2 regions of the Actinosynnema sp. NPDC020468 genome follow, and region 1 is predicted to be linked to the other one. Evidence: riboswitches for the same ligand, from Rfam matches in the RefSeq annotation. Region 1 holds a riboswitch; the other holds the start of a gene.
What was found. A riboswitch is a leader RNA that binds a small molecule or an ion and turns the genes downstream of it on or off. The one in region 1 is predicted to bind glycine.

Region 1 (4,760 bases):
CGAGCGATGGCCGCGATCGCCGTGGTGCTGTGCGTCGTGGCGATCGTGGTGTCCGTGATGGTCCAGTCCGCGCTGGTCAACACCCTGGACGGGGCCGCGGACAGCGGCACGGTCACCCCGGCGAGCGCCTCGGCCCGGGCCGAAGGCGTCGTCGCCCCGCCGCCCGCCGCCCGGAGGGCGCCGACGTGGGGCGAGCGCTACACGTGGCCCGGCGGCCTGGCGGTCGAGGTCGCCGCCCCGACCACCTGCACCCCGGGCCGCTACGCCGCGCCGTCGGACGTGACCAGGGCGGCGAAGGTCGCGATCACCGTGGTGAACGGCTCCGCGAAACCCTTCGGGACGGCCGTTCTGACGATCGGGGTGGACGCCCAGTTCAACGGCCGCAAAGCCGACTCGATCTTCGACCTGGACGGCCCCTGCGACACCGACTTCGAATCCACGACGGTGCTGCCGGGAAAGTCCTACACCTACCAGGTCTCCTTCGCGGTGACCGCCGAACCGGGCGAACTCCAAATAGCCCTGCAACCGGACTTCGGCTCCGGGAAGGCGATCTTCGTCGGCCAGGCCTGAGCCCGCCGCGAGAAAGCCCCCCGCCGCGCGCTCGGGCGCGGGACGGGGGGCGTCGCGAAATCAGGACCTGGGAATCAGCACTCGATGACGTTCACCGCGAGACCGCCGCGGGCCGTTTCCTTGTACTTCACCTTCATGTCCTTGCCGGTTTCGCGCATGGTCTTGATGACCTTGTCCAGCGACACGAAGTGCGAGCCGTCGCCCCGCAGCGCCATCCGCGCCGCCGTGATCGCCTTGATCGACGCCAGCGCGTTGCGCTCGATGCACGGGATCTGCACCAGTCCCCCGATCGGGTCGCACGTCAGGCCGAGGTTGTGCTCCATCGCGATCTCCGCCGCGTTCTCGACCTGCTCCGGCGTGCCGCCCAGCACCTCGGCCAACCCGCCCGCCGCCATCGAGCACGCCGACCCGACCTCGCCCTGGCACCCGACCTCGGCGCCCGAGATCGACGCGTTCTCCTTGAACAGCACGCCGATCGCGCCGGCCGTCAGCAGGAACCGCACGATGCCGTCGTCCGACGCGCCCGGCACGAACCTGGCGTAGTAGTGCAGCACCGCCGGCACGATCCCGGCCGCGCCGTTCGTCGGCGCCGTCACCACCCGGCCGCCGGCGGCGTTCTCCTCGTTCACCGCCAGCGCGAACAGCGTCACCCAGTCCATCACCCGCAGCGGGTCGGTCGCGTAGTGCTCCGAGGCCAACCGCGCGTGCATCTCCGCCGCGCGCCGCCGCACCTTCAGACCACCCGGCAGCTCGCCGGTCTCGACGCACCCCTGCGCCACGCACTCCTGCATGACGCCCCAGATGCGCAGCAGCGACGAGCGCACCTCGGCCTCCGGCCGCCAGGACAGCTCGTTCGCCAGCATCACCTCGCTGATCGACAGGCCGTGCTCGCGCGTGCGCGCCAACAACTCGTCCCCGGTCCGGAAGGGCAGGGCGAGCGGGGTGGTGTCGGGCTTGATGCGGTCGGCGCCGGTCGCGGTCTCGTCCACCACGAAGCCGCCGCCGACGGAGTAGTACACCGCCGAGTCGACCACCGCATCACCCGAGTAGGCGGCGAAGCTCATCCCGTTCGGGTGCAGCGGCAGCGACTTGCGGCGGTGCATCACCAGGTCGGTGTCTTCGCGGAACGCGATCTCCCGCACGCCACCCAGCAGCAACCGGCCCGTCGCCCGGATTTCGGCCACCCGCCGCTCGGCCTCCCGGGGGTCGACCTCCTCCGGCCGGTGACCCTCCAGACCCAGCAGCACCGCCTTCGGGCTGCCGTGACCATGTCCGGTTGCACCGAGTGAGCCGAACAGCTCCACATGCACCCGGTCGACTGAATTCAGAGGCAATCGATCGATGAACATGGTCGCGGCTCGCATCGGGCCGACCGTGTGGGAACTGGACGGCCCGATACCGATGGAGAACAGGTCGAAGACGCTGATCGCCACGGCCGCTCAGCTCTCGGTCAGTTCCGCGTACTTCGCGGCGGTGAGCAGGCCCTGCGCGTCGGTGACGGTGACCTTGAACAGCCAACCCTCGCCGTACGGGTCGTCGTTGATCGCCGACGGGTCGTCCCCGACCGCGGTGTTGACCTCGACCACCTCGCCGCTGACCGGCGCGTACAGGTCGCTCACCGACTTGGTCGACTCGAGCTCGCCGCACACGTCGCCGGACTGCACGACCGTGCCGACCTCGGGCAGCTGCACGAACACGATGTCGCCCAGCGAGGACGCGGCGTAGGAGGTGATGCCCACCGACACGGGCTCCTGGGTGCCCGGCACCCAGTCGACCCACTCGTGCTCGGCGGTGTACAGCAGGTGTTCGGGAAAGGTCACGGCAGCGCTCCCTGACAGGTGGGTTCCAGGTCCCCTGCTCTGTCCTGGGACCTGAGAGCTTCACCGCATCGTCGCGGCTTGCACCGTGGGTGCGCGCCGCGGGGCACGCTTTCCAGAGTCGCCTCGCCCGCGCGGTTCTCGCTGCCTGAGAGTGTGCGGGGTGCTTGCTCCTTCGGCGCCCCGGTCGTGCCGAGGACTCTCCCGCGCGGGTTCCGGCGCAGGTGGGCGCCGCGGCCGATGTTCAGTTGGAGTGACCCGAACGCTAGGTGCCGACCACGACGGGTGTCAACGCGCGGCGGCCCTTGTTCACCTCGCACAAACGCGGACCTCGCCGTTCGTGCTCCCGGCACGATGACAGGGCGCACCGGGTACCCGACCTTTGGCGTACCGAGTAGGAGCGAAGGAGCCCACCGTGCGGATCGCAGTTCCCCGCGAGATCAAGAACCACGAGTACCGCGTCGCGCTGACCCCCGCGGGCGCCCACGAGCTGTCCTCCCGCGGGCACGAGGTGTTCGTCGAGGCCGGCGCGGGTCTGGGCTCGGCCATCACCGACGAGGAGTACCTCGCCGCCGGCGCCAAGGTGCTGGCCACCGCGGACGACGTGTGGGCCGAGGGCGACCTGGTGCTCAAGGTCAAGGAGCCCATCGCGGTCGAGTACCCCCGGCTGCGCAAGGGCCAGGTGCTGTTCACCTACCTGCACCTCGCCGCCGACCTGCCGCTGACGCGGGCGCTGCTGGACTCCGGCACCACGGCCATCGCCTACGAGACCGTGCAGACCGCGAACGGCGCGCTGCCGCTGCTGGCACCGATGTCCGAGGTCGCGGGCAGGCTCGCGCCCCAGGTCGGCGCGTTCTCGCTGATGAAGCCCTCCGGCGGGCGCGGCGTGCTGCCCGGCGGCGTGCCCGGCGTGCACCCGGCGCGGGTCGTGGTGATCGGCGGCGGCGTGGCGGGCCTCAACGCGGCCACCATCGCCGTCGGCCTCGGCGCGGACGTGGAGATCCTCGACACCAACGTGGACCGCCTCCGGCACATCGACTCGCTGTTCCAGGGCCGGCTGCGCACCGTCACGTCCAACCGCTACTCGGTCGACCAGGCCGTGCGCGAGGCGGACCTGGTGATCGGCGCGGTGCTGGTGCCCGGCGCGAAGGCGCCCAAGCTGGTGAGCAACGAGCTGGTCGCGCAGATGAAGCCGGGCTCGGTGCTCGTGGACATCGCGATCGACCAGGGCGGCTGCTTCGCCGACTCGCGGCCGACCACCCACGCCGACCCGACCTACCAGGTGCACGACTCGGTCTTCTACTGCGTCGCCAACATGCCCGGCGCGGTGCCCCGCACGTCGACCTACGCGCTGACCAACGTCACGCTGCCGTACGCGGTCGCGTTGGCGGACAAGGGATGGCGTGCCGCGCTGGCCGCCGACGCCGCCCTGGCGCCCGGCCTCAACGTGCACGAGGGCCTGCTGACCAACGAGCCGGTCGCGCAGGCGCACGAGCTGGAGTTCACGGCCTTCGAGAGCTGATCGCCGCAACAGGAAAGGGCCGCCCGCACAACCGCGGGCGGCCCTTTCAACGTGAGGCGGCCCGCTCAACCAGCCTGGGGGTCACTGGGAGCGGGCCGCGTGGCCAATCTTAGCCGGGAACGGGGTCCGCTGCCCAGGCGCGGGGGTCGAGTCGTGGCCAATTCTTCACCGCGTCAGGGCACGTTCCGTGGTTGTGCCTCAAGCAAACGAGTGAATTCGCGTCGTAACGGGTCAGTCACGACACGGTCTCGACCGATGCCTCAGGCAGACCTTCCGCCGCAGGGATCGGAGCGCTCATGGCACACCCGCAGGGCTGGATCGACTGCCACGACCCGTTCGGCCGAGACCGGTCGGTGACGGTGGTGGTGGAGGACGACCGGGTGCTGCTCGTCGCCCCGCCCGGCGAATCGGCTGTGATGTCGGTCACCCAGACCCGTCGGTTGCACCGCCTGCTCGACCAGGCCGCGGACCGGATGTGATCGGGGTGGACGAAGCGCTCCGCGCCGCCGTGCTGCGCCGGCTGGCCCACCTGGACGAGGTCGCCGAGAGCGGCGAGGCCGACGCGCTGGTGCCGCTGGCGCGCTCCGAGATCCACCGGCTCGCCGACGGCTGGCGGCTGCTGTTGACCGTGCACCAACCGGATCCGGACAGCCGGTGCCTCGCGTGCGTCGGCGTGCTGCGGCACAAGCGGTGGCCGTGCCAGGTGTGGACGATGGCGCACCAGCACCTCATCGGCGAGGGCGTGCCGCACCGCGAGCGCAGGCGACCGCTGCGCTACCCGTTCGGACGTGTCACCACCACCCGGGATCTACCGGAGGTGACGCGGAAACCACGACACGCCCGACCCGAGT
Region 2 (4,760 bases), on a different contig from region 1:
CGGCTCTTCGGTCGGAGGGGGAGCCGCTCCTCAGAGGCCAGCTCGGGCACGATAGGTTCTAGCGGTCCCGACGGTTCCAGCAGCAGGAGGAGAGCTCAGGTGAGCACGAACGACGGGCCAGGCGTTCCGCCCGAGCAGGGCCCGGAGCGGACCTCCGTTTTCCGGGCCGACTTCCTCGCCGAGGTCGAGGGCGCAGAGGCCCCCGCCGGTGAGCCGGCCGTCGCCGGTGTCGACGCGCTGCCGGCCGGGTCCGCCCTGCTGGTGGTCAAGCGCGGTCCCAACGCGGGTTCGCGGTTCCTCTTGGACCGCGACACGACCAGCGCGGGCCGGCACCCCGACAGCGACATCTTCCTCGACGACGTGACGGTGTCCCGCCGGCACGCCGAGTTCCGCCGCGAGGGCGGCGAGTTCGTGGTGATCGACGTGGGCAGCCTCAACGGCACCTACGTCAACCGCGAGCCCGTCGACCAGGCGGTGCTCGCCAACGGCGACGAGGTCCAGATCGGCAAGTTCCGCCTCGTGTTCCTGACCGGTCCGGGCGCCGGGGGGCAGTGACCGCGGCCGGGCGGTCGCAGCGCGGGGGGTTGAGCATCGGAGCGGTGCTCTCGCAACTCCGCGCGGACTTCCCGGACGTGACGATCTCCAAGATCAGGTTCCTGGAGTCGGAAGGTCTGGTCCGCCCGGCACGAACGGCATCGGGGTACCGCCAGTTCACCTCCGCCGACGTCGAACGTCTGCGGTACGTGCTGGCGGCCCAGCGCGACCGGTACCTGCCGTTGAAGGTCATCAAGGAGCAGTTGGACGGCGCTCCGGACGCTCCGCACCCGGTCGGTGCGGAGCAGTTCGGCGCCCCGACCTCGCGCGTGACGCGGGACGACCTGGTCACCCGGGCCGGCATCGAGCCCGGCGTGCTGGCCGAGCTGGAGCGCTTCGGCCTGGTGAAGCCGGGTCCCGCGGGGTGGTACGACGGCGACGCGGTGCAGATCGCGACGACCGTGCGGGCGTTGGCGCGGCACGGTGTGGAACCGCGCCACCTGCGGCCCTTCCAGGCCGCGGCGGACCGCGAGGTCGGGTTGGTGGAGCAGCTGGTGGCACCTTTGTCCCGGCAGCGCGACCCGCAGTCGCGGGCCCGTGCCGAGGAGGTCGTCCGGGAGCTGGCGGCGCTGTCCGTAACGCTGCACACACTCCTGGTCAAAGTGGGTCTTCGCGAGGCCGTCGCGAACCGCGTTTCGCCCAGGTGAACAGGTGTCCGCATGCTGATCCCGGCTACCCGGGCGGTTGCGCAGAAGGCCCGCTTGGCGGGTAGCGTCGGAGATGTGGGTGGGGGATCCTCGTGAGGTAGCGGGGACGCCAGAATTTCAGCGCGCTGAGGGAGGCGAGACCCGATGAGCGAAATGCGTGTCGTCGGTGTGCGGGTGGAACTGCCCGCGAACCAGCCGATCCTGCTGCTGCGCGAAACCGAGGGCGAACGCTACCTGCCGATCTGGATCGGCTCGGTGGAGGCGACGGCGATCGCCCTGGAGCAGCAGGGTGTCCGGCCCGCGCGGCCGTTGACCCACGACCTGCTCAAGGACGTGATCGGCGCGCTCGGCCGGCAGTTGGAACAGGTCCGGATCACCGACCTCCAGGAGGGGACCTACTTCGCCGAACTCGTCTTCGACGGCGACATCCGCGTGTCGGCCCGGCCGAGCGACTCGGTGGCGCTGGCGCTGCGGATCGGGGTGCCGATCCACGCCGAGGAGAGCGTCCTGGCGGAGGCGGGTCTGATCATCCCCGACGAGCAGGAGGACGAGGTCGAGAAGTTCCGGGAGTTCCTGGACTCGGTCTCGCCGGAGGACTTCCGCGGCGCGGACACCTGAACCGCCGCGCGACCTCGACCGGCCCCGTGCACCGCGAGCCCTGACGGCTCCCGTCGGGGCCGTTTCGCGTTTCCGGGTGTCGGGGTGGTCGCGGGTGACGCGCGGTGGTCGACCGGACGGCTCGACGTGCCCGGAGGAGGTCTCGGGGTCGCGTTCACCACGAGGGGTCGGGTTTCGGCCGCGAAGTGAAAGCCGGCCCCTCGTGGTGTGTGCGGTGAGTTGTGGATCAACCCCGTGTGCCACCCCCTGGTGTCACACTTCTGGATTACACAACGTCAACGGTGCTGCGCTAAACGATCACTAAACGCCACCCGAATGGGCTACGTCAGACGGCTTCCTCAACCTCAACCTGAGGTTGAGGTAAGACACGCCCAGCGAGTCGCGTTGACCCGGCCCCTACCCGGTCTTACCGTCGAGCTCAGGTGAATCGGCACGGTGTCATTCGTAGAGCACCGAGGTCGCTTCACGCCGGTCGGCGAGACCGGGTCGAGGGGAGGCAGGCGTGGTCGAGGAAGCGCGCATCCGGGCCGGCACCGGCGAACAGGGTGAGCTGTTCCCGGACTCCTCGCTGCCGGACGAGCTCGTCGGGTACCGCGGGCCCGCCGCGTGCCAGATCGCGGGCATCACCTACCGCCAGTTGGACTACTGGGCGCGCACGGGACTGGTCAACCCGACGATAAGGAGTGCGCACGGCTCGGGGAGCCAACGGCTGTACTCCTTCAAGGACATCCTGGTGCTCAAGGTCGTCAAGCGACTCCTGGACACCGGCGTGAGCCTCCAGAACATCCGCGTCGCGGTCGACCACCTGCGCAGGCGCGGCGTGCAGGACCTGGCCCGGATCACGCTCTTCAGCGACGGCACCACGGTCTACGAGTGCACGTCGCCGGAGGAGGTCGTCGACCTGCTCCAGGGCGGTCAGGGCGTGTTCGGCATCGCGGTCAGCGGCGCGATGCGGGAGATCAGCGGCACCATCCACGACTTCCCGGCCGAGCGGGCCGACGGCGTCGTGCTGGAGGAGACACCGGACGACGAGCTGTCCCGCCGCAGGCGCACCCGCGCGACCGGCTGAGATCCGCGTCGCGCCGACAACCTCGGAGCCCGAGCCGCCGGGTAGGATCGGCGGGTAGTCGCTTTACCCCGCGCGGGAGAGTCCGAGCCCGTCTCGGCGCCGAAGGAGCAACTCCTCCCCGGAACCTCTCAGGCACACGAACCGCGCGGGTGAGACGCCTCTGGAAAGTGGGCCGGGCAACCGACCCCGCCGACGGTGCAAGCCCGGTCCCGGCCGGGTGAAGCTCTCAGGCGCCCGTGTCGGGCGGAAGACAGAGGGGGAGGGCAACGGCAGGAGTCTGTCCGCAGCCCCCCGAAAGGCGCCCCCATGACGCAGGACCGCATCCCTCTCGCCGCGCTCGAACACGGCACCCCGTTCGCGGACCGCCACGTCGGGCCGCGGCCCGCGGAGCTGGCCCGGATCCTCGACGTGATCGGCGTCGGCTCGCTGGAGGAGCTGGCCCAGCGCGCGGTGCCCGAGTCGATCCGCGTGCGCGACCTGGTGCTGGACCTGCCCGCGCCCGCCACCGAGACCGAGGCGCTGGCCGAGCTGCGCGCCCTCGCGGCCCGCAACCGGCCGATGACCCAGATGATCGGCCTGGGCTACTACGGCACCACCACGCCGCCGGTGATCCGCCGCAACGTGCTGGAGAGCCCGGCCTGGTACACGGCCTACACGCCGTACCAGCCGGAGATCTCGCAGGGTCGGCTGGAGGCGCTGCTGAACTTCCAGACCGTCGTCGGCGACCTGACCGGGTTGCCGCTGGCCAACGCGTCGATGCTGGACGAGTCCACCGCGGCGGCCGAGGCGATGACGCTGGTGCGCCGCGCCGGCCGGTCCAAGTCGGCCCGGTTCGTGGTCGACGTCGACACGCTGCCGCAGACGCTCGCGGTCATCGAGACCCGCGCCGAGCCGCTGGGCATCGAGATCGTCACCGCCGACCTGTCCCAGGGCCTCGAGGGGCTCGGGCTGGGCGGCGACTTCTTCGGCGTGCTGCTGTCCTACCCCGGCGCGTCCGGCGTCGTGCGGGACCAGGCCGGGCTGATCGAGGAGATCCACAAGGCGGGCGCGCAGGCGGTCGTGGTCGCGGACCTGCTGGCGCTGACGCTGCTGCGCGCGCCGGGTGAGATCGGCGCGGACGTCGTCGTGGGCACCACCCAGCGGTTCGGCGTGCCGATCGGGTTCGGCGGGCCGCACGCGGGCTACATGGCCGTGCGCCAGGGCCTGGAGCGGCAGCTGCCCGGCCGGCTGGTCGGCGTGTCGGTCGACGCGGACGGCTCGTTGGCCTACCGGCTCGCGTTGCAGACCCGCGAGCAGCACATCCGCCGCGAGAAGGCGACCTCGAACATCTGCACCGCGCAGGTGCTGCTGGCGGTGATCGCGTCGATGTACGCGGTCTACCACGGCCCGGACGGCCTGCGGAACATCGCGACCCGGGCGCACCGGATGGCGACCGTGCTGGCCGCCGGCCTGTGCGAGGGCGGCGTGGACGTCGTGCACGGCGAGTTCTTCGACACCGTGCGCGCGCACGTCGAGGGCCGGGCGGCCGACGTCGTCGCGGCGGCGCGGGACCTGGGCGTGAACCTGTGGCAGGTCGACGCGGACCACGTGCAGATCGCGTGCGACGAGACGACCACGCGCGGGCACCTCGAGTCGGTGTGGAAGGCGTTCGGCGTCACCGTGTCCGACGTCGACGGGCTGGACGGCGACACCGCCGACGGCATCCCGACCGACCTGCGCCGCACCACGGAGTACCTGACCCACCCGGTGTTCCACGCGCACCGCTCGGAGACCGCGCTGCTGCGCTACCTGCGGTCGTTGTCGGACAAGGACGTCGCGCTCGACCGGAGCAT

Region 2: it holds a riboswitch for glycine, as region 1 does, so the genes downstream of both, gcvP (aminomethyl-transferring glycine dehydrogenase) here and gcvH (glycine cleavage system protein GcvH) in region 1, are expected to answer to the same signal.

What each region holds. Positions count from the first base shown of each region.
Region 1 is NZ_JBFAEO010000027.1:48,975-53,734, forward strand. It holds gene AB0G50_RS20375 (hypothetical protein) at 1-570, shown strand, start outside; gene AB0G50_RS20380 (L-serine ammonia-lyase) at 645-2,003, opposite strand; gene gcvH (glycine cleavage system protein GcvH) at 2,010-2,390, opposite strand; glycine riboswitch at 2,513-2,604, opposite strand; gene ald (alanine dehydrogenase) at 2,803-3,909, shown strand; gene AB0G50_RS20395 (hypothetical protein) at 4,206-4,388, shown strand; gene AB0G50_RS20400 (hypothetical protein) at 4,394-4,760, shown strand, end outside.
Region 2 is NZ_JBFAEO010000024.1:11,522-16,281, forward strand. It holds gene garA (glycogen accumulation regulator GarA) at 100-555, shown strand; gene AB0G50_RS18585 (MerR family transcriptional regulator) at 552-1,241, shown strand; gene AB0G50_RS18590 (bifunctional nuclease family protein) at 1,386-1,859, shown strand; gene AB0G50_RS18595 (MerR family transcriptional regulator) at 2,362-2,928, shown strand; glycine riboswitch at 2,992-3,082, shown strand; gene gcvP (aminomethyl-transferring glycine dehydrogenase) at 3,235-4,760, shown strand, end outside.